3 regions of the Limosilactobacillus ingluviei str. Autruche 4 genome follow, and region 2 is predicted to be linked to each of the others. Evidence: riboswitches for the same ligand, from Rfam matches in the RefSeq annotation. Region 2 holds a riboswitch; each other region holds the start of a gene.
The links. Region 2 has a riboswitch for thiamine pyrophosphate ahead of thiM (hydroxyethylthiazole kinase). Riboswitches for the same ligand answer to the same signal wherever they lie in the genome.
Positions count from the first base shown of each region.

Region 1: linked by a shared signal. The riboswitch ahead of tenA (thiaminase II) and the one ahead of thiM (hydroxyethylthiazole kinase) in region 2 are both predicted to bind thiamine pyrophosphate.
Region 3: linked by a shared signal. The riboswitch ahead of BN54_RS07835 (ECF transporter S component) and the one ahead of thiM (hydroxyethylthiazole kinase) in region 2 are both predicted to bind thiamine pyrophosphate.

Region 1 is NZ_HE997176.1:83,831-91,173, forward strand. Features, by position in the region: gene BN54_RS08465 (alpha/beta hydrolase) at 1-141, shown strand, start outside; gene BN54_RS08470 (DJ-1 family glyoxalase III) at 134-706, shown strand; gene mprF (bifunctional lysylphosphatidylglycerol flippase/synthetase MprF) at 851-3,451, opposite strand; tRNA gene BN54_RS08480 (tRNA-Asp) at 3,581-3,656, shown strand; gene BN54_RS08485 (RluA family pseudouridine synthase) at 3,718-4,602, shown strand; TPP riboswitch at 4,632-4,737, shown strand; gene tenA (thiaminase II) at 4,806-5,459, shown strand; gene apf (aggregation-promoting factor) at 5,520-6,140, opposite strand; gene BN54_RS08505 (aldo/keto reductase) at 6,620-7,343, opposite strand, start outside.
Region 2 is NZ_HE997173.1:531,755-539,097, forward strand. Features, by position in the region: gene BN54_RS02595 (YfhO family protein) at 1-389, opposite strand, end outside; tRNA gene BN54_RS02600 (tRNA-Pro) at 452-525, opposite strand; gene BN54_RS10185 (hypothetical protein) at 878-1,039, opposite strand; gene thiE (thiamine phosphate synthase) at 1,116-1,775, opposite strand; gene thiD (bifunctional hydroxymethylpyrimidine kinase/phosphomethylpyrimidine kinase) at 1,781-2,581, opposite strand; gene thiM (hydroxyethylthiazole kinase) at 2,574-3,344, opposite strand; TPP riboswitch at 3,432-3,538, opposite strand; gene BN54_RS02620 (FAD:protein FMN transferase) at 3,562-4,491, opposite strand; gene BN54_RS02625 (NRAMP family divalent metal transporter) at 4,600-5,814, opposite strand; gene BN54_RS02630 (LamB/YcsF family protein) at 5,860-6,609, opposite strand; gene BN54_RS02635 (acetyl-CoA carboxylase biotin carboxylase subunit) at 6,612-7,343, opposite strand, start outside.
Region 3 is NZ_HE997175.1:105,203-112,545, reverse strand. Features, by position in the region: gene BN54_RS07845 (NAD(P)/FAD-dependent oxidoreductase) at 1-760, opposite strand, end outside; gene BN54_RS07840 (nucleoside hydrolase) at 931-1,890, shown strand; TPP riboswitch at 2,300-2,387, shown strand; gene BN54_RS07835 (ECF transporter S component) at 2,479-3,039, shown strand; gene BN54_RS07830 (ATP-binding cassette domain-containing protein) at 3,042-4,427, shown strand; gene BN54_RS07825 (energy-coupling factor transporter transmembrane component T family protein) at 4,424-5,077, shown strand; gene BN54_RS07820 (hypothetical protein) at 5,133-5,498, shown strand; gene BN54_RS07815 (cation:proton antiporter) at 5,560-7,343, shown strand, end outside.

The DNA.
Region 1 (7,343 bases), on a different contig from region 2:
TTGGCGAGTGAGGACGTGCCCGCCCAATTAGTCATCGGGCGGGGCTTGTACCATGCCTATCCGCTGCATGCAACGCCGGAGGGGCAAGCCGCGTTGTTGGCAATGGCAAAGACCATTAAGGGGGAAGTTAAACATGACTAGTGTCGCAGTGGTATTAGCCGATGGTTGTGAAGAAATCGAAGCCCTAACGCCGGTGGATGTCCTTCGCCGCCTCGGGGCGGAGGTAACGATGGTGGGGTTAGCCGGATTGAAAATCCAAGGGGCCCACGGAATTGAACTGACCGCAGATACGACGTTAAGTGCGGCGTTAGCGGATTATGATTGCGTGGTCTTCCCCGGGGGTTCGACGGGGGCGGAAAACTTGCGGGCCAGTGATGAATTAATGGCCTTGATGCAAGCCCGCCAAGCAGCTGGCCAGTGGAATGCGGCGATGTGTGCGGCGCCGTTGGCGTTTGCGCGGTATGGCCTTTTAGACGGCCGCCGTTATACCTGTTACCCGGGGGTTGAAAAAGCGATTGGGCAAACCAACCCAACTGCCGTCTTTTCACCGGCGATTACCGTGGTTGATGAAGCTGGTCACTTGGTTACCAGCCGGGGCCCGGCGACGGCGTTGGCCTTTGCCTTTAAAATTGCCCAGGTCTTGGGGATTGCGACGACGACAATGCAAGATGAGATGCTGTACACCTATTTGAAACAAGAAATTTAACTTAACGAAGCGGCTGGAAAAAGGCTTAAGCTTTCAAAAGCGCTAGCAACCACGTTACTGAAAACGTTGGTTGTTAGCGCTTTTTGGTTGTTACTTGCTAAGTTTTAGTCGAAAAGCTAGTTTCTTGCTAGCTTCAAGTTGGCCTTAATGCTTCCACCATAACAACCATGAGGATTTGAAGGTGGCGGGCAGCGGGCGTTGGTCGATCCGTTGGTTGACCACGGCCACGACGGCAATCATGGCTGCAACCAGGGATCCCTGCTTAAAGTAGACGGTATAACGCGGCCGCCACAGGGAGGCATATTTTTCCTTATAGCGCCGCAAGCCTTGAAAACTATACAGGTCAGCCCCGTATTCATAAATGAAGTGGGCAATTTTTTCGGCGTTAAAGGCAAACTGGGAGTGACCAACGTTGGCCAAGGGGGCCATTCCGAGGTCAAAGTAGGTGTAACCGTGTTGTTGGCCGTATTCAAACATCGCGATAAAAATTTTGTCCATGATGCCAGACGGCGCGTCGTGGGTGTGGCGCATCAAGTCGATCGTCAGAATTTTTTTGCCCCCGGTTGGCATAAAGGTGGCAAAGGCGACGATTTTATCGTGAGCGTCGGTGACGATGCCGATTGGAGCGGTATTGAGGTAGGCAGGATCAAAATAGCCTAACGAAAAGCCCTTTTCGACTTGATGGCCGAGCCACTCGTCGGACACGGCCTTGAGTTCGCGCATGAACTGGTCGTCAAAGGGGGGCTGAATAATTGAAAACTGGTAGCCTTCCCGGTCAAACTTATGCATTAAGGCCCGCTGGGACCGCTGCTTTTTCCCGGCCAGGGTAAAGTCGGCTAATTTGACCAGGCCATCTTCACCCGTTTTTAAAAAGTCAAAGCCATACTCGTGCAAGAGTAAGGTCATTTCTTCGCCAACTTCATAGAAGACCAGTTGGTAGCCATAGCGATCAGCGGTGGTCATGAATTGGTAGACCGCTTCTTGCCAGACCGCGTGATTACCGACCGGATCCCCCATCACGACGAGGCGCCCATTGCGGGCTTGGTACATAAAGAAGAGTTGGTCCTTGCCGTCGACGGTATAGTAATAGATATTTTTATCACCCAAAAAGGCGAGGTGACTGGTCTCATTGCCCCCAAATTCAGCGATGATCGCCCGGACGCGGTCAGCCGCCAGGGGTTGTTTGATCCCAAAGGGGTCAGCGCCATGCATAAAGTAGCGGAAAATCAGGACCATGATCAACAGCCCCAACAACATGCCAAAGAAGCCGGAAAGCCAAATTTTTTCCCCGGGGAAGAGGAAAAAGCTCGGGACCTTGTGCTTGGCCGTGTAGGTGGGGGAATTCACCAAGCCGACAAGCGAATAAAGAATCAAGCTGCCGGCGAAAATGGAACCATCAACGATAAATTTACCGAGGGAGTATTGGAGTTTTTCCCGGTAGACGGTGTTGCGCATTAAAATCACCAACAAGAGCAACACCGCCAGGTAAATCGTTAAGGACGGCGTTCCCAGGTTCAGCCACGTATTAACAATACCGACTAACAATAACAACAGGGTCGGCCAGTAGGCTTTTTTGACCTTGGCTTGAATCCCCCGGGCACAAGCCAGCATCGCAATGGCAAACAGGATGGTCGTCAGTTGGTGCAAGAAAAAGAAACTAAAAGGGTAGAGGCGTTGTAAGAGCCGGTTGGAGGCCGTCAGATCCGGGACCGAAGCGGCCAGCAGCATAAAGATCCCCGAAACGTACATGAAAACGGTAATTACCACCTGGGCGGCTTGGCGCACCATTGTGGCGGGAATGCCGTCAAAAAAGGCGTTAATCCGAACGGCGAGGTAGTGAACAAAAAAGATTAACCCTAACACCAAGGGCAGCAGGTAGTAAAAGACCCGGAACAATAGCAGCCACACGACGGCAGTCGAACGGGGCACGCCCAGGAGGGTCAATTCAATCAGCATCATGACGTCAAAGGACCCGATCGCCCCCGGCAACATCGACACCACCCCGAGGACTTGGGCGACCACGTAGAGGGGAAAGACTGCCGCTAAGTTGGTGTGGATCCCCAGGCTGGCCCCAATTAAAATGAAGAAACCAGCGACCAGCAACCATTCCAAAGTGGAGGTGAAGGTTACCCAGGCTTTAAATTTAAAGGACATTTCCTTAAAGAGCAGGCCGTTATTTTGGCGGGTCAAAAGCAGGACGACCGGGAAGTACAGCCCACCTCCGACTAACCAGATCGCGTACCGGTTAAAGTGTCCGCCCTGATGGAAGCCAAACATCATCACCAAGGCCAGCCAACAAAGCAAGGACAGCCCGGCCAACAAGAAGATTGCAATTTTAGCAATCGCAGCGAGGATTTGGTTGCGGCTGGCTTGTTGGCCGTAAAAATGGGCCCGTAAGGTTGCGCCCAGCAAGCCCCCAAAACCAGCCACGTTGGTCAATGTATTGGTAATCCAGCCGCTGCGAAAGATGTAAAAGGGCTTAAATTTACCAGGTAACAGGTGCGTGATGGCAATGTCGTAGCCAGTCATCGGCAAGACGGCGACGAGGCCCCCCAGACTTAAGAGCACTAAAGTGGTCCACGACTGCCGGGTCAGTTCGGTTGTGACTTGGTCCCAATTGACCGTCTTAAAAAAGTTTCCTAAGCTGATGATGACAAATAACACCACGGAAGTAACGAAGACCAGCTTCAAGCCCTTCGCGTAGCGTTGCCACAGGGCTTGGCTGGTTTGGATAATTTTTTGCATAGTTCCCCCTCACGAAAGATAACTTCTGTTACTAACCTACATTTTTTTCGGGAATTTCGCAAGAATTCATGGAAAAATGTTGACGGCGGCCGGGACTTCCGGTATATTATTATTTGTGCTTAAGGAAATGGTCCATTGGTCTAGTTTTGGTTAGGACGCATCCCTGTCACGGATGAGATCACGAGTTCGAGTCTCGTATGGACCGTATGTGTAAGAGGTCGGGAAATTCCCGGCCTCTTTTTTCTTGGCAAAGAAAGGATGAAAGCATGGAAAATACTTGGCAGTACCGTGGCACAGAGCCGATTAAAATTAAGCGTTACCTCCAGTCGTTGGGGATGGGACACCGCTTATTCAATGATATTAAAAATGGGGCCGGAGAGCTCTTGGTTGATCACCGGCCGGTCCGCCCGACGACCAAAATTTTACCCAACCAGCCGCTGACGATTAAGGTGGCACCAGAAATGGCGGATCCCACCGTCCAAGTCAGTCATGGCCCCTTACAGATTGCCTATGAGGATGCCAACTGGCTGGTGATTGACAAACCCGCGGGGCTGGCTTCAGTCCCGGGACCCACGGAACAAGCCGATACCGCTTTAAACCGGGTCAAGGGGTACTTAGTGGCCCAAAAGAGTGTCGATTTGCGGCCCCATTTGATTACCCGCTTGGATCGGTTTACCAGCGGTTTGTTGCTGGTGGCCAAGCATCGGGTCGCTTCCAGCATGATCAGCACCCAGGTGGAAAGCCACGCGGTTAAAAAAGAGTACCGGGCAATCGTGAGTGGGCACTTACCGGCCGCGCACGGCGTGATTGACCAACCGATTCTGCGGGTAGCCGGCCAGGCGGCCCGGGTGATTGATCCGGCCGGCCAGCCCGCCAAGACCGAGTACTGGGTCGAACAAGAAAAGGCCGGCTATAGCCTGGTGCGTCTGCGCCTGCACTCGGGCCGCACCCATCAGATCCGGGTCCACTTGAGTTGGCTGGGTAATCCTTTGGTGGGCGATCACCTCTACGGCGGTGACCTGAGCCGCAGTGATCACCAGGCCCTGCATGCGACCAGCTTGGCCTTCACCGATCCCTTTACCCAGGCCCCCGTGGCTCTGACCAGTCCCCTGCCGGCGGCCCTGCAAACTTTGTGGGACCAGTTGGCTTAGGGAGACGTTGGGCTTATAATAAAAACAACCATTGTAACCGGGAGTGCTCGTGTGCCGAGCTGAGATGTCCGCAAACGGACGGATCCCTTGAACCTGTGAGTTAATCCTCGCGAAGGGACGTTACGCTTAGCGCTGTTTCGGGAGAAGTGGCGCTTTTTTCGTCCCTTTTCCGGCGGGGCGGGGCAACGTCCGGAAAGGAAGTTATGAAAGAGACACAGTTTACCGCTACTTTGACTCCCGTGATTGAGGTTGCCACGGCCCGCAGCCTGGCTCACCCCTTTATCGTTGGCCTGAGTGACGGGACCCTGCCGTTGGCGACCTTTCGCTACTACTTGCGCCAAGATCACCAGTACCTAGAAATGTTTGGTCGCTTGCACGAGGTCCTGGCCGCCCAGCTTAATACGGCGCTGGCCCAAATTTTGACCAGCCTCGGTGAGGGGGAAGACCTGGCCCGTCAGCGCCTCCACGCTGAGTTGAAGCTTTCGGCGGTCGAATTGGCGGCCACCAAACCGGCGCCGACCAATTATGCCTATCAGACTCACATGGCCTACCAAAACCAGGCCCACGGCAAGGCGGCCCTGGCGGCCGGCCTCTTGCCGTGCTACTGGCTCTACAATGAGGTTGGCCGACGGTTGGCGCAAAAACACAGTCCCAACCCGCTTTACCAGGAGTTTTTCGACAGTTACGCCAGTGATGATTTTTCCAGTAGTACCAACCAGATGCGGGCGATCGTCGACGAATTGGCGGCACCACTGGACGAAGCGGCCCACGAGCAGATGCGCCAGGCCTTTGTAAAATCTTGTTATTATGAGGAACAATTTTGGCAGATGGCCTACGAACAACAAAGGTGGCGCTAACGCAAAAAAGGAATGGCATGAAAGCGCCATTCCTTTTTTTACATTCAGTTAAAGTAATTTTTAGTACCAACCGTGTTGTTGCCAGAAGGCTTGGGCGTTGGTCCAAGAACCGTAACGGGAAGCCACGTATTGTTGGGCAACCCGTTCTTGGTTGGCAGCGGAGTAGTCACCGTTTAAGTAAGCAGCGGAAAGTTGGTACTTCCCGATGTATTGGCCGTTCCGGGCCGTGTAGCTTCCACCAGATTCGCGTTGGGCAATCCAAGCTTGGGCTGCGGCTTCGTTCCCGCCCAGGTTCGCCGTGTATGAGCTGGTAGCTTGAGCTTGGTAGCCGTAGTTGCTTTGCGCAGCTGGTTGTTGCGCGTAGTAAACCGGAGCTTGACTTTGCGTCGTTTGGACTGGCGCAGCTTGGGCTGCCGTTTGAGCTGGCGCTTGGGTCGTTTCGCCGTTGTCCTTGATCAAGAGTTGTTGGCCAACGTAGATCAAGTTGACGTTTTGGATGTTGTTGTCTTGGGCCAGCTTGTCAACGGAGCTGTTGGCAAACTTTTGGGAAATTGAAGACAGGGTGTCACCGGCTTGTACGGTGTACGTCGTGTCCGCGCTGGCAACCGTGGAGCCGGCTGCGATCCCAAAAGCGGCGATGCCAAGAGTTGCTGCAGTAGTTAACATGCTTTTCTTTAACATAGGGTAATTTAACCATCCTTTTCTTTGTTCGTTCATATTTTCGACGGTTACTATCATAACCGCTCAAGGTTACGAACAGATAACAAGCGAATTGCGAAGGACGGGGAAAACGGGGGGATTTCGTAATCTTTTGTAATATAACGATTTACCTAACTTGAATGTAAGGGGAAGCATGACTGTTCTGATCGCTTTTTTGGCCGACCAAACTTTGCCGGCGGAAAGAGCGAAAAAATCTCGGAAAAAATTCGAAAAAGGTCAACTTTTTTTGCTTCCCAGCGATAAACGGGGGAAAAAGCTTCAAATTTGCCTGGTTTATTACAGAAAGGTTGCGATCGTCATTTTAGCGAGCCAAGTTAGGTAAGCACAAGGACCAAACCCAGTCAGGACAAGCCTTGCGCGCTTTGTAATCTTTTGTCATAAAGGGCGGGGAACCAAAAAAAGTCCTGGCCAGCAAGGCCAGGACGATAATCAAATTTTGCTTACCGGGGGTATTGCACGTTATTTTCATAAACCAATTCGGGTTCGCGCCCATCCCGGGCAAAGCGATTCAGGGCGTCAATTTGGGCCATTTCCGCAGCGCTGAGGGTAAAATCAGTCAACGCGGCGTTTTCGGCGATCCGTTGCGGGTGCGCCGATTTTGGAATGATGGCCACCCCGCCTTGTAAATGCCACTTTAAAATTACTTGGGCGACTGATTTCTGGTGGGCCGCCGCGATTTTAGTCAGTACCGGATCCTGTAAGTACTTGCCCCGGGCCAGGGGTGACCAGGCTTGGGTTACGATCCCGTGGGCTTGGTGGTACTTGATTAAGGCCGCTTGGTTTAAGCCCGGGTGCCGTTCGACTTGGTTGACGACCGGCCGTTGGTGGGCTTGCGTGGCTAACAGCTGCAAGTGAACGATCCCAAAGTTAGAGACCCCAATTGATTTGGTCAAACCTTGGGCCTGCAAGTCTTCTAAGGCTTGCCAGGTCGCAAAGAAGTGGGCTTGCATCGGCCAGTGCACCAGCAGCAAGTCGACGTAATCTAACTGCAAGCGGCGCAAGGATTCCTTAACCGACTGGATAGTGGTCTGGTAACCTTGGTTTTGTTCCGCGACTTTCGTGGTTACAAAATAATTATCCCGGGGGACGGCTAATTCCTTTAAGGCTACCCCCAGCAAGGCTTCGTTTTCATAGAGTTGGGCGGTATCAAACAGCCGGTAGCCG
Region 2 (7,343 bases):
CAGACAAAGGCCAGCCCGGCACAGTACAGGCGCAGCACCACCATCACCTGGTAGGCCAAGACCATTTTGCCAGCCGGAAACAACAGGGCCAGGTAGGCAAAGACGTCCCCGATCGTGTAATAGGAAAAGATCGCAAAGGTATCCGACCCCAGCCCCATCCGCCAGGACCACCACTGGTGCGGGCCCAACGGGTGGGTCAAAAAGTGTAAGACGGCCTTGCGATATTCAATCAAGAGCGGGACGTGCTGATTGAGCGGATCCTTATTCCAAATCAAGCTGTTGCCCGTCACCAGGTAGGTGCCGTACATACAAGCCGCAATTAAAATAAAGACCAGGCTATACAGCAGATAGACCCGGCGCTGCTTAGGCTGGGCAAATGAAAATTCCATCGTAATTCCCCTTGGTAAAAAATTAACGGCCGTGGTAATTGCTTACCACGGCCGTTGATGAATCGGGAAAACAGGATTCGAACCTGCGACCCCCTGGTCCCAAACCAGGTGCTCTACCAAGCTGAGCTATTTCCCGAAATGAAGTCCTTGTCATTACCTGACAACAGTTAAATATATTACCGGTCACCAGGGTAAATGTCAACCACTTTTGTTAATTTTTTTAAGCTCGCTTCCCCACCGCAAAATTTACCCCAGCAGGGCCGTCGTTTCCGCTGGAACACTGGTAGGCGCAGCGTGCCGGTGACAGGGGACGGACTGCCCCCCGCCCCCGAAAGCTCACCGGCTCTATTATACCAGACCGCTGGGCGGGGGCTGGTTAAATTTTGGCAAAGTCCCGCGACAATTCAAAACGCCCATCTCTTCTGCTGAGCTGGGCGTCTAAATGCGCTTAAGCCGTGATAACAAGTACCCCGAATTGGATTAACTACCTAAACTTCCCAAACCCGCAATTCCACCACCACCGCTAAAAGGGCTTCAAAATCACTTCGATCAAAGCCCAAGCGTACCATCTGTTGTTGTAATTGCTTTTCGGTGGCCAAACTGGCCCCAGGCTGACTGGCCAACTGCAACCAATGGGTAAATTCCTGCATGTCATTTCCTCCCAACGAAAAAAGTAGGTCCCCTTTTAAAGGCCCTACTTTATATATACGCGGTTTCGGCTGATTTTTAACTTTTAATTTTGGCATAATTGGCAAATTGACGCGTCGCTTTGGCCACATCATGGGCCCCCAGCACCAACGAAATCACCGCCGTCCCGGCCACCCCGGTGGTCCAGACAGTGGCTAAATTGGTTGCGTTAAGTCCCCCGATCGCCACGACCGGATGGTAACTTTGGGCTACCAACGCCGCTAGCCCCGCAACCCCTAGGGCCGGATCGGCATCCGCCTTCGAAACCGTCGGAAAGACTGGTCCACTGCCTACATAGGCCACCCCAGCTAATTGATTGGCCCGCGCCACTTGGGCCGCCGTCGCACAAGAATAGCCGACAAAGAGCCCCGCGGCTTGGGCGGCCGCGAGCACCGTTTCAATTCCCTGGTCGCGTTGGCCGACGTGAATCCCGTCCGCCCCCAGCTCGCGGGCCAGGGCGAGGTCGTCATCGACCACGAAGGGACAATCGTACTGGCGACATAGAGCGCGCAACCGATGTCCCAACTGGATCCGAGCTCCCCCGGTCAAAGCGCCAGGTCCCTTTTCCCGGTACTGAAACATGGTAATGCCGTTTTGCAAGGCGACTTCAACTTTGGCTAACAGCTGAGCGGGCTGCCCCTGGGTATCCTGGCTCCCGCCCACCAAGTAGGCCTTTAACATCGTGGTTTCAAATCTCATTTTTACTACACCGCCCAATGATTTAAGGGGCCGTGACCGTGCCCGATTTGAATGCCTTCCCGAATCGTCGCCGTGACGTAGGCCTTGGCCACCCGGATCGCCGTTGCCAAGTCGACCCCCTTGGCTAATTCCGCCGTTATGCAAGCAGAGATCGTATCGCCAGTGCCGTGGGTATTAGCGGTCGCCACCCGCGGACTGGTCAGCCAAAAGTCCCGTCCGTTTGCCAGTAAGACGTAATCCACCGCCGCTTGGTCTGCGCCCAAGTGACCACCCTTGACCAAGACATTGGCCGCTCCCAGGGCCTGCAAGTGTTCAGCCGCCTGGCGCATCTGGGCTTCCGTCCGGATCTTTTGGCCGGTTAAAACCTCGGCCTCGGGCAAATTTGGCGTGACTAAAGTGGCCAGCGGCAAGAGCTGGTCGCGGACGGTGGCCACGGCCTCATCAGCCAAGAGCGGCGCCCCACCCTTGGCAATCATCACCGGATCAACGGTTAGCGGACCAAAGTCGTAGCGCTGCAGGTTTTGGACCACCGTTTGGACCGTCTGGGAATCAGCCAACATCCCGGTTTTGACTGCTTTAATTTGGAGGTCCTCCGCCAAAGCAGCAAACTGAGCATCAATCATGGCCGGGGGTAGGACCTGGGCCCTTTGGACGCCGCGGGTATTTTGGGCCGTGATTGCTACCAAGACAGTGGTCGCAAAGACGTGGCGCATTTGCATCGTCTTCAAATCCGCCTGCATCCCGGCCCCACCACCGGAATCAGAACCCGCGATTGAGAGGGCCTGGGGAAATTGTGGCTTAGTCATTAGTCTGCACCGCCTTTCCAAAGTCGTGTGGGGCTTGAGCGAGCACCGTCAGAAAATTGCTCAGCCAGTGCCCAAGTTGCCCGTCATCCGCCTGGGCGCCGGCCTGACCAAAGTAGGCCGTCCCTAATTCGGCCGCCGTCAAGGGGGCCATTGGCAAGGTCAAGCAACCGGCTAAAAAGGCCGATAACATATCCCCGGTCCCAACCACTTTGGGCATCAGCGGACTGCCGCCAGGCAGCGCCTTGGTATGCTGGCCATCACTGACGTAATCGACCGGGCCCGACAAAACGACCAGACAAGCGTGGCGCTTGGCACAGGCCGCTGCCACCTGGGCCAAGTTGGACTCGGTCCCCGCGTCAATCCCGTGACCATGGCTGGTCGCCCCCGCCAAAACCGCAATCTCGCTGGCGTTGCCCCGAATCAGGGTTACCGGGCCGGCTAAAAGCTCGGTGATTAGCTGCCGGCGCGCCTGGCTGGCCCCGACCGCCACGGGATCCAGGACCAACGGCTTCTTGAGTTGGCGCGCGGCGGTAACAACGGCCCGTAAGAGGGCCGCTTGTTCGGCCCCAACCGAGCCGATATTGACGACCACGGCATCCGCCAAGGCCACCAATTCCGCGGCTTCGGCCGGGTCGCTCGGCATCAAGGGCGACATTCCTGCCGCACTGAGGCAATTAGCGACGGCCCCGGCGGTGATAAAATTCGTGACCGCTAACACTAGCGGTCGCCGCTGCTGCAGACTAGTAATTAATTGAACTTCCATTTGCCATTTCCTTTCCGGAACGGCCAGGCCGGGAAACGAAAAAACGCGTTGCGATGAGTCAACTCACCCGCAACGCGCGATCACTACTTGATCGGCTTGGTAACGTCCCTTCGCGAGTCTTAACTCCCAGGTTCAATGGATCCGTACGTTTGCGTACATCTCAGCCCGGACCACGGGCACTCCAGTTACTTAAATTGGTTTAATTATAACCCTTTTTTCACATCACGGCAACTGCGCCGGGCCCGGCGCACTGGGTTAGTCGTCCGGCCTGATCAATCACGATCGCCCGGACTTGGGGCAATTGGGCCACCGTTTGTTCAATCGTCGCCCGGTCCTGGCCAAAGAGCATCGTTGTCCAAATTTCCCCATCAACCGAGCGGGGCGAGATGATCGACAGACTGGTAATCTGGGCCGGGGTTGGGTAGCCAGTGTGCTTATCAAAAATATGGTGGTAAAAATGATTGTGCGCCTTTAAATTCCGTTGGTAGATCCCGGAGGTCACGATCGATTGGTCGCGCAAATTCAAGACCCGCCGGTAAGTCCCCAGCGGCTGGGCTGGATCTTGTAGGCCAACGTGCCAATTACCATCGGCATTGGTCCGCTTGCCGCCGATCACCACAACGTTGCCGCCCAGGTTCAGCAAGGCTGACTTAACCCCCGCGGCGCGCAAAAAATCGGTCAGCAAATCGGCAATGTAGCCCTTGGCCAGCGCGCCGAGATCAAGCTCCATCCCCGGTTGGGTCAAGTAGACCGTTTGCCGCTGAGCATCCAATTCAATCTGGTGCGGGTCCGTCAGGGCCAGGCGGGCCTGGATCTGTTCATCACTAGGTTTATGGGCATCGGCAAAGCCAATGTGCCAGAGTTTAACCAGCGGACCGAGGGCAATATTGAGATTGCCGTCCGGCCTTAAACTGTACTTTTTGCCCAGGGCAATCAAGTCAAATAATTCTGGGGCCACTGCAACGGGGGCCACGCCGGCCTGGTGGTTGACCTGCATTAATTCGGCCGCCTCATCATTGGCCGAGAAGCGGTGTTCGTATAGTTTCAGCCGCGCGACCACCGAATCGGCCAGCGCCTCCCCCTTAGGATCATCAATTTGTACGTCAATTACGGTCCCCATCAAGTGGACCCGGCGGGTTGCCATCATTTGCCGTCCTTCCTTTCTTTTGGTAAGTCGTTGTTTCCAGTGTACCCCAGGCCAGCCCGCTTGCAAAGCATTAAAAAAGGCGGGCCGCACCCGCCCCGCCGAATAACACTAACCGAAGAAACCAATCACCGTCTTGACACTGGCAAAGGCCATGAAAGCGACCACGATCCAGCCGGTGATCGCTAACCAGAGCGGATGGCGGTAAGCCGCGCCCATGATCTTTTGGCGACCAGATGCCACCAGCAAGATTGCCAGGGCAATCGGCAGGATAAAGCCGTTCAAGGCCCCCACCACGACCAGCACCTTAGCCGGTTGGCCGATAAAGACAAAGACCACCGTCGCAAAGGCGATAAAGCCAATCGTCAAAGCATCACGGTACTTGACCGACCGCCCGCTAACCGCGTAATCCAAGAAGGAGGTCGACGTAAAGGTCGAGCCGATAATCGACGACATCCCGGCCGCAAACAGCAAGAGGCCGAAGAACTTGTAGCCAAAGGCCCCCGCCGCGGTCTTAAAGATCGAGGCCGCGGGGTTGGTTGGATCTAAAGTCGTGCCGGCCACGACGACCGCCAGCCCAACCAAAAACAGCATCACCCGGATGACGGAAGCCAGCCCGATCCCGGTCAAGGCCCCCAAGTTGACGTACTTCAAATCAGCTTGGCCCTTAGCGCCACCTTCAAGGAGCCGGTGGCCCCCCGCAAAGGAGATGTAGCCCCCGACGGTCCCACCGACAATCGTCAGGATCGAGTAGAAGTCAATCTTAGTTGGCGCAACGGTGTGAACCGCCGCCGTCGCGTACGGAATCTTAGTCACGCACAACATGTAGACCAAGACCAGCACCGCAATCACCGCTAGGGCTTGGACCGTCCAGTCGACGACCTTCAAGGCGTTGCGCACGATCAAAATCACGATGGCAATTACCGCCGAGATAATCGCCCCGGCCGCGACGGGAATGCCAAACAACACGTTCAACCCTAAACCGGCCCCGGCAACGTTCCCAATGTTAAAGAAGAGGCCCCCTAGGGCCACGAGGGCGGACAGCAGGTAGCCCAAGCCCGGGACCACGTCATTGGCAATCATTTGGGCCCGCTTGCCGGCCACGACGATCACCCGCCAGATGTTTAACTGAACAATAATATCAACCAGAATACAAATTAAAATCGCAAAGCCGAAGTTGGCCCCTTCGGCCTGGGTAAAGGTCGCCGTTTGGGTCAAAAAGCCCGGGCCGACCGCTGACATCGCCATCAAAAAGGCGCCCCCGATCGCCGCCTTCTTGACGGCGGCGTGGCGGCTAGCCGCCGATAAATCACGTCCGTTTTGCATTGTATCACCTCTGTTCTTTCTTATACCAACTGCATTAAGCTAAATTTAACCCGCGCTGATTTCAATCCCTTGGGCCAGCATCGCCGCCCGCAGTTCTTTAACCAGGGCCAGGGCGGCTTCGTTATCGCCATGGACACAAATCGTATCGACTTGCAACGGGACCGTTTCCCCGGTAATGGCGGTCACGGCTTGGTTTTCCACCATCGCCACGGTCCGGGCCGCCACCTGCTGGGCGTCCGTCAGTACGGCGCCGGCCTGGCCGCGCGGCACCAAGGAACCATCCGCCTGGTAGGCCCGGTCGGCAAAGACTTCCGAACGCGCCGGCAGCCCAACTTCGGCCGCTGCTTGAAGCAAGGCCGAGCCCGCCAGCCCGTACAGGGGCAGGCCGGGATCAAACTGCTTGACCCCCCGGCAAATCGCCAGGGCTAAATCGTAATCCTTGGCCGCCGCGTTGTACAAGGCGCCGTGGGGCTTAACGTGGTGAAGGCGGTGACCCTTGGTAAAGCCCGCCAAGGCCGCGACCTGGTAGGTTACCAGGTGTTCAACTTCCAGCGGGGCCATTGCCAAATAGCGCCGACCAAAGCCCTGCCGGTCTGGAAAACCGGGGTGGGCCCCAATCGCGACCCCGCGCTGGGCCGCGACCGCCACGGTCTGGGCCATCACGTCGGGATCCCCAGCGTGTACCCCGCAGGCAACGTTGGCCGAGGTGATCAAGCCCATTACCGCTTCATCGTTACCGACGGTGTAGCGGCCAAAGCTTTCCCCTAAATCACTGTTTAAATCGATTGCGACCATCTTTACTCCCCCTTTGAGCGATTATCCAGCCAGTTGACGTCAGTCGCCAAGCGTTGGAAATCCGGTTCCTGTAGAATTTGTTCCAATAAATCCAAGTTGGTTTTAATCCCCTTGATCACCGTCTCGTCAATCACGGCCTGCATCTGCTGGAGAACCCGTTGGCGACGGTCACCATAGACGATGATTTTGGCAATCATCCCGTCGTAATTGGTCGGCACCCGGTAGCCTTGGTAGAGGGCCGATTCAATCCGGACCCCCTGCCCACTCGGCAGGTGCAAGCCGGTAATTTGCCCCGGCGTTAAGGCGTTGACCCGGCACTCCAGGGCAAAGCCAAACGGTTGGGGCCGGCGGGTGCTCAATTCGGCCCCCGCCGCCAAGCGGAGCTGGATTTCCACCAGGTCGGTCCCGGTAATCAGCTCGGTGACCGGGTGTTCAACCTGGATCCGGGTGTTCATTTCCATGAAGTAGTAACTGCCGTCGGGGTTGTAGAGGAATTCAATCGTCCCGACCCCCTCGTAATTCAGCTGGCTGACCGCCTGCTCAGAACGCCGCAACATTTCCTCACGGACGTTAGCCGGCAAGACGACGGCCGGCGCTTCTTCAATCACCTTTTGGTGGCGGGCCTGGATCGTGCAGTCCCGTTCTCCTAAGGCAACCGCGTGCCCATAACGGTCCGCGATGATTTGGACTTCAATGTGGCGCGGGGCCGGCAGGTATTGTTCTAAATACATCCG
Region 3 (7,343 bases), on a different contig from region 2:
GGGCGGCATTATTGGAGGTAAAACCGTAATTGACCAACACCCGATCCGGGGTAAGGGTCAATTCTTCTTCGCTCTTCATTTTCTTGAGGGTCAAACTAACCTTGCCATCTGCTTGACTGCTGATTTCCTTTGGCAAATAGGGCGTTAAAATTTCTACCGCTGACGTTTGCAAGTCCGACACCATCTTAGGCAGCGCCCGGAACTGGTCGCGCCGGTGAACCAACTTAACGCTTTTGGCTACTGGTTCCAACATCAAGGCCATGTCGATCGCGGAATCCCCACCGCCGAGAACCACTACGTCTTGCCCCGCAAAATCGGCCTTCTGCGTGACAAAGTAGCTCAACTGCTGGTCATCAAGTTCAGCGGCACCCGGCAGCGCTAAGGACCGGGGGGTAAAAGCGCCCTTGCCAAGCGCCACTAAAACGGCTTTGGCCCGGTAGGTGGCTTGGTCGGTCGTAATCGTAAAGCAACCATCCGGATCTTTTTGCACGTTGGTGACCATCTGGCCGACCACCGTGTCCACCGGGGCAATCGCCATCTGGGCCGCTAAGTCCGCCGCAAGTTGGCGCCCGGTCACCCCCGCCTTACCGGCTACATCCCAGATTTGTTTTTCTGGGTACAGCGCGGCGGGTTGGCCCCCTAAGGTTGGCAAGGCTTCGATCAGTTGCGCGTTTAATTCGTGCAGCCCACAGTAAAAGGCCGCAAACATCCCCACTGGCCCGCCACCGACAATGGTGACGTCATACATCTTTTCGGTCATCTTTTTTGCCTCATTTCCGCTAATTTTCAGTAGTTTTATTGTAGCATTGGCCCCCCACCGGCGCAAAAAACCGCAATTGCCAATTGTATTCCCTTTCATGATTCGGTATGATTAAGGAGTAAAACGTTACTACTTGAACAAACGCATAGAAAACATTTGGAGGGACTAATATGGCTCAAAAGAAAATGATTCTCGACTTAGATACTGGGGTGGATGACGCTTTAGCAATCGCTTACGCCGTGGCCGCTCCCGACGTAGATCTGATCGGGATCGTTTCTTCTTACGGGAACAACTTGCTTGATGTTTGTGCAGAAAATAGCTTGAAGCTGTTGGAATTGTTAGGCCAAGAAGATGTACCGGTCTTCTTAGGTTTGCCACATTCCAGCACCAGCGATCACTTTGAGGTGATGCAAGTTTCCAAGGACATTCACGGTGACAACGGGATCGGCGACGTCGACCTGCCGGCCCCAAAGCGCCCCTTAGAAGAAATGTCTGGGGTGGACTTCTACATTGAAGCCGCCCACAAGTACGGCAAGGACTTGATCATCATCCCAACCGGCCCAATGACTAACTTAGCGGCGGCCTTAAAGAAGGATCCGGAAATTGCCCACTTGATCGGCAACGTTACCTTCATGGGTGGGGCACTGACTGTCGAAGGGAACGTGACGGACGTGGCGGAAGCCAACATCAACCAAGATGCCAAGGCTGCCAACGACGTCTTGACCAGTGATTTACCATTGACGATGGTCGGCTTGGACGTTACTTTGCGAACCCTCTTGACCAAGAAGGAAACCCAACAATGGCGCGACCTTGGCACGAAGGCCGGTCAAGCCTTTGCCGACATTACCGACTTCTACATCGATGCCTACTACAACTTAGACATCGACAAGAATGGTTGTGCTCTGCACGACCCACTGGCGGTTGGGGTTTCTTTGGACCCATCCTTCGTTCAAACGATCAGCCTCTTTATGAAGGTGATCTACGATGAACACAACTACGCCCGCACGATTGGGGACAAGGACCGGCTCAACGAACCGAACCCGAATGTGCAAGTCGCAGTCAACGTTGATAAGGACCGTTACCTGGCCACCTTTATGGACTTGTTGACTAACTTGTTCAAACAACACTAATCTCCGCTGAATCATCACAAGCTGAGCAATTCCCGCTCAGCTTTTTCTTTTGTCGTTAAAGTCACGGAACGTGGTATCAGCAGACGGGATATTTTCCCAGCCAATTTTTTAACCACATTCCGTGGTTTTGAAATTGGACTGATGGTTATAACTTATCCCCAACTTATCCCCAAAGTAACCGACTTATCCACCAAATCTTGGGGATAACTCCCACCTTTTCCACACCTTGCAAATAGCCTATCATTCTTATTATCCTCAATCCTTCACCATGTTGTCCCCAAATTTATCCACAGTCTGTGCATAATTGTCCCGCCGCTTTTCCCCAATTGCGTTAAAGCCCCGGTTACCACATTTAGTAGCTCCCTCGGCTTGATCTTTCCCGGGTGATTCGCTACAATGAAGGCATCAATTACCATGTCTGGGGTGCCTTTGGCTGAGATGATACCCATTAACCTGATCTGGTTAGTACCAGCGTAGGGAGTTACATTCGGTAGATCTTTGAAGACGAATTTAACCCGCGCTCCCAGACGAATGCTTGGGAGCGTTTTTACATGGGATTGAAATTTCTTTTTCCCAGGGGGAAGTATTATGTCGACACGTTATCACTTAAAGGATATTATCCTACTGGCGCTAATCGGGATCATCTTCGGGGTGATCTATTACGCCGGGGACTTTATCTACAATGGTTTTTCCATTCTCTTAACGCCCGTTGGTTTAGGCCCCATGGCCAATGATTTAACCATGGGCCTGTGGTGCATGGCCGGTCCGATGGCAGCCATGCTCTTACGCCGGCCCGGGGCGGCCTTTCTCGGTGAATTTCTCGGGGCCGCCGGTGAAATGTTTTTAGGTGGCCAATGGGGGGCCGCTAATCTGATCTCCGGCTTTGTCCAAGGGGTTGCGACCGAGCTTGGGTTCGCCGTTACGCGCTACAAGCATTACGATTGGCTCGGGCTGGCTTCATCAACTTTCTTTGCGACGCTGATTACCTTCGGGTGGGACTGGTTCCGGAACGGTTACGCCCACTTTAGCCTGGGGCTCAACTTGATCTTGCTAGTCGCACGCTTTATTTCCATGTTTGTCTTCTGCGGGGTGCTGGTTAAGTTGATTGCCAACTTACTGGAACGCGCCCACGTCATTAAACCCGCTTAATTATGACTGACCCAATTACGATCCAAAACGTGATCTTTAGTTACCAGGCCCACCAACCAGTGCTTCAGCTCGCCGACCTGACCATTCCCCGGGGCAGCTTTACCCTCCTTTATGGCCCCTCAGGCAGTGGCAAGTCGACCCTGTTGCGCCTCTTGGCCGGGCTGTTGCCAAAATACGGCGGTCACTTAAACGCGCAGGCCGCGATTAACTTGGCCCCACAAGAAACGGCGATGCTTTTTCAAGACCCGAGTCTCCAGTTTGCCCTGGATACGCCCCAACACGAGGCCGAATTTGCCCTCGAAAATCTGCAAGTTCACCGGCACCAAATGCGCCATCGCATCCGGGACGCCTTTGCGACCGTGGGCATCAGTGACCTGGCGGACCGCCAGTTTGCGACCTTGTCCGGGGGGGAAAAACAACGGGCGGCTTTAGCAGTCGTGATTGCTATGCACCGGCCCGTCATCTTATTAGATGAGCCCTTCGCCAGCCTCGATGCCAAGAACCGGGCCTTATTGTTAGCACAATTACAAGCCCAAGTGGCCGCTGGTAAAACGGTGATTATTGCCGACCACGACCTGGCCAATTACCAAGCGGTGCAACCACAAATCATCCGCTTTGACCGGGCCCATCAAGCAACCCAGCTGCCTGAAGCGGCGGCGCAAGCCCTCTTAACGGCCGCCGCTCAGCCGATTGCCCTGCCCACCCAAGCCGCAAGGACCTGGCCGGCCGCGATCGTGGGGCGCAAGCTGGTCCTTGAGCGCCCCCACCAACGCTTATTAGACCAGGCCAACTGCCAAATTCCGGCTAACAAAATTACCCTGCTGACTGGCGAATCCGGCAGTGGCAAATCGACGCTCTTAAAGTGCCTGGCCAAATTAGTTCCCTACCAAGGCGAATTAACCCTGCAGGGGCGCTCGTTGCAAAAGTATCGGCCCCGGCAATGGGGCCGGCAAGTCGGCTTGGTCTTCCAGCACGCCGCTGACCAATTCCTAAACGTCACCATGGCCGAAGAATTAGCCCTCAGCCAAGCGCAGGGACGCCACCCCTACTTCACCCCCGCCAACCTAACGGCAGCCATTGACCTACTAGGACTCACAGGGTTAGCAGACCGGGTCGTCTACTCCTTGTCCGGGGGGCAGCAAAAGAAGCTCCAATTATTAGTCATGCTGATGATGGGCCAACCGGTCCTATTGTTAGATGAACCTTTTGCCGGGCTGGATGCCGCCTCGGCCCAAGCCGTCCGGCAGTTAATCACGGCTTGCCAAGCCGTTCAACCGGCCACCATCATCGTGGTTTCTCACCAGTTGGCTGGCTTGGCGGGGTGGGTGGATTGTCACCTGCACTTAAGCCACCAGCAGCTCCAAGATCTTGCCGAGGTACGCTCATGAACCCAAGTCTCAAGTTATTATTAGTCCTGTTACTCTCGTTAGAAATCTCCTTTACCCAAAAATTGGTTGTCAACCTCCTATTGATCGCCGTGGGGCTCGGATTAGTCATCGCCACGCGGCCCGGGCTGCTAACCCTGCTGCGCTTACTGGTCGTGCCGGCCATTCCGGCAGCAACGCTCTCAATCACCATCGGGCTGTTTACCCCGGGGCACGATTGGTTTTTTGCGGCCGTATTGGCCAGCCGGGTCTACGTTTACGTCCTCTTGGGCAGCGCCGTGACCCTAAGTACCCCGCCCTTACGCTTGGCGCGGTCGCTCGAACAAAACGCTCACTTGCCAGCGAAATTTGCCTATGGCACCTTAGCGGCGATCAACTTATTGCCCCGGATCGTAACGGCGGTTAAAACGATTAAAGCCGCCGGGCAAATGCGGGGCGTAACCCTGAGTTTTTGGTCGCCACGTTTGTATTTCAAAGCAATCCTCAGCGCGATTACCTGGTCGGAACAATTAGCCCAAGCAATGGAATCGCACGGCTTTGTGGAAAATCAACCACGGACGGTGGCCCAACCGATCCCGCTTTCAAAAATTGATTGGTTGCGCTTTGTGGGGAGCTTCGGTTTGGCTCAGGTCGTCTTAATTGCCTTTCCATAATAATTTCGGTAAGATAGGAGTAGTTACTTTTATCACCCGAATTTTGGAGGCGCCAATGAAGAACCAACCTGTTATCATGGACACCCCCACGAAATTGTTGGCCTGCTTGAGCTACTTCAGCATCCTGTTTATGCCGGTGCTGTTCCCGTTAATTGCCTGGCTGGCAGCCACCCACATCCAGCAGCCCAACCTTGCGATTGCTTACCACGCGAAGCGGGCCTTTTGGTCGCAATTATTGCCAACTTTATTGGGCATTGCTGTCATTATCATCATTGCCGGTACCGGTTTGGCCGTTGGTGACCAGGGCTTTGGGCAAGTCGCTTGGCTCTGGCTGCTCTTATTAGGGCTCTTATTATTCGCTGGCCTGCTCTTTTGGCTCTACAATATCGTGATGGGGATTATTGTTTTATTGGATCGTTAACCAAAACGGCCGGGAAGTTCCCGACCGTTTTTCGTACATAATTACTATAAGGAGGATTTTAATGTCAACCATTTTTGGGGTCTTGACCCTGATTGTCGCGGTGGTCATTGCCAATATTGCCCACCTCTTTTTTCCCCGCCTTCCGCTGGCCTTTTACCAAATTTTCGTCGGGATTTTTTTGGCTCTGTGGCCAAGTATCTCGACCTTTACCCTGGAGCCGGAAACCTTCCTGCTCTTAATTATTGCCCCCCTCTTGTTTAATGATGGCCAAAACGCCTCCTTCCGGGCGATTTCGCGCAACGTGAAGCAAATTATTTCCATGACCGTTTACCTGGCGATCTTTACCGTCTTGGTCGCCGGGATTGGCCTGCACTTCGCCGTCGCGGCCTTCTCTTTACCATTGGCCTTCATGCTGGCGGCCATCATTACCCCAACGGATGCGGTTGCCGTCAAATCGCTAACCACTGGCGTCGCGATGCCTGCCAACGTCCACCGGACCTTAGAGCACGAATCGTTGTTTAACGACGCTTCCGGCTTGGTCCTGTTTAGCCTGGCCGCGTCAACCTTGGCCTCGGGACAATTTTCCTTAGTCCATGGTTTAACCACCTTCCTGTACGTCTTCTTAGGCGGGATTATTTTCGGGGCCCTGGCCGGCTGGCTAATGATTGAACTGCGCCTCTTTTTGATGCGGACCAACGTCGACATCGGTCAAATTGTCATTCCCTTGAACGTCATGACGCCGGTCATCGTCTACTGGTTGGCCGAAGAACTCCACTGCTCGGGAATCTTGGCTGTGGTAGCCGCTGGGATCATGCACAGTCTGCTCAACGACCGGTTGCGCTTAACGTCGGCCAAGGTCCAAATTGCTACGACCACCCTGTGGCAAATCCTCAGTGATACCTTAAACGGGATCGTCTTCGTCTTTTTGGGGTTAAGTCTCCCCGAAGCATTAGGCGCTACGACCCCCCAAAGCCTGGGTAACCTGACCTTGATCGCCATCTTCCTCTACCTGATCACCACGGGGATTCGCTACTTATGGGCGCGGCTGAACTTTGTCGATCTTAAAGGGTCCACCGAAGATCAGCGCAAGAATGCCCTCGTCTTAGCCCTGGGAGGGATTCACGGGACGATTACCCTGGCAATGGCCTTTTCCATTCCGACCCTCATCAACGGTCGGCCCCTGGCCCTGCGCAACACGATGATCTTGATTGCTGCTTTAGTGATTTTAATCAGTATCATCAACGGGGCCCTGCTCTTTCCTAAACTGTTGCCCCCTAAGCGCAATACCTACACGGCGACGGAATTTGCCAATGGTTTGATTGCCGCCGTCCAAACGGCGATTGGGCGAATTGAAGAAGCCGCTGCTCACCCCCGGGAACGCGCCGCGGTCATTGACCAACTCAGCTCGCAAATGACCTTAACCTACCAAGTGAACTCCGCCACCTACCAAAAAATCTTGGCTGACTGCCATGAGGTTGAAATGCAACTGATTGATGAACTCAGCCAGGAAGGGCAGATCGATCAGTTCTTACTTGATTTCTATCAGCACTTGATCACCCAAAGCGTAGTCAACCACACCAACCATGGCCTCCGTTCCTTTATCCGGACCTTTTATCACCGGTGGAAGTGGCGCCGCATTCGCCACAAGTTGCGCCAAGTCCAAGTGACGACCGCCACCGATGCCGTCCAAAAAGAAATACGGAATCTCTTGGCGCGGACCACTTGGGCGGTCAACAACCACTTAAACCAGGTTCAAACGTCAACGAATGTCAATGAAGTGGCAATGGTCCGTCGGCTTTACCTCAACCGGATTCGGGCCCTCAGTCGCCAACAGCGCTTGGACCA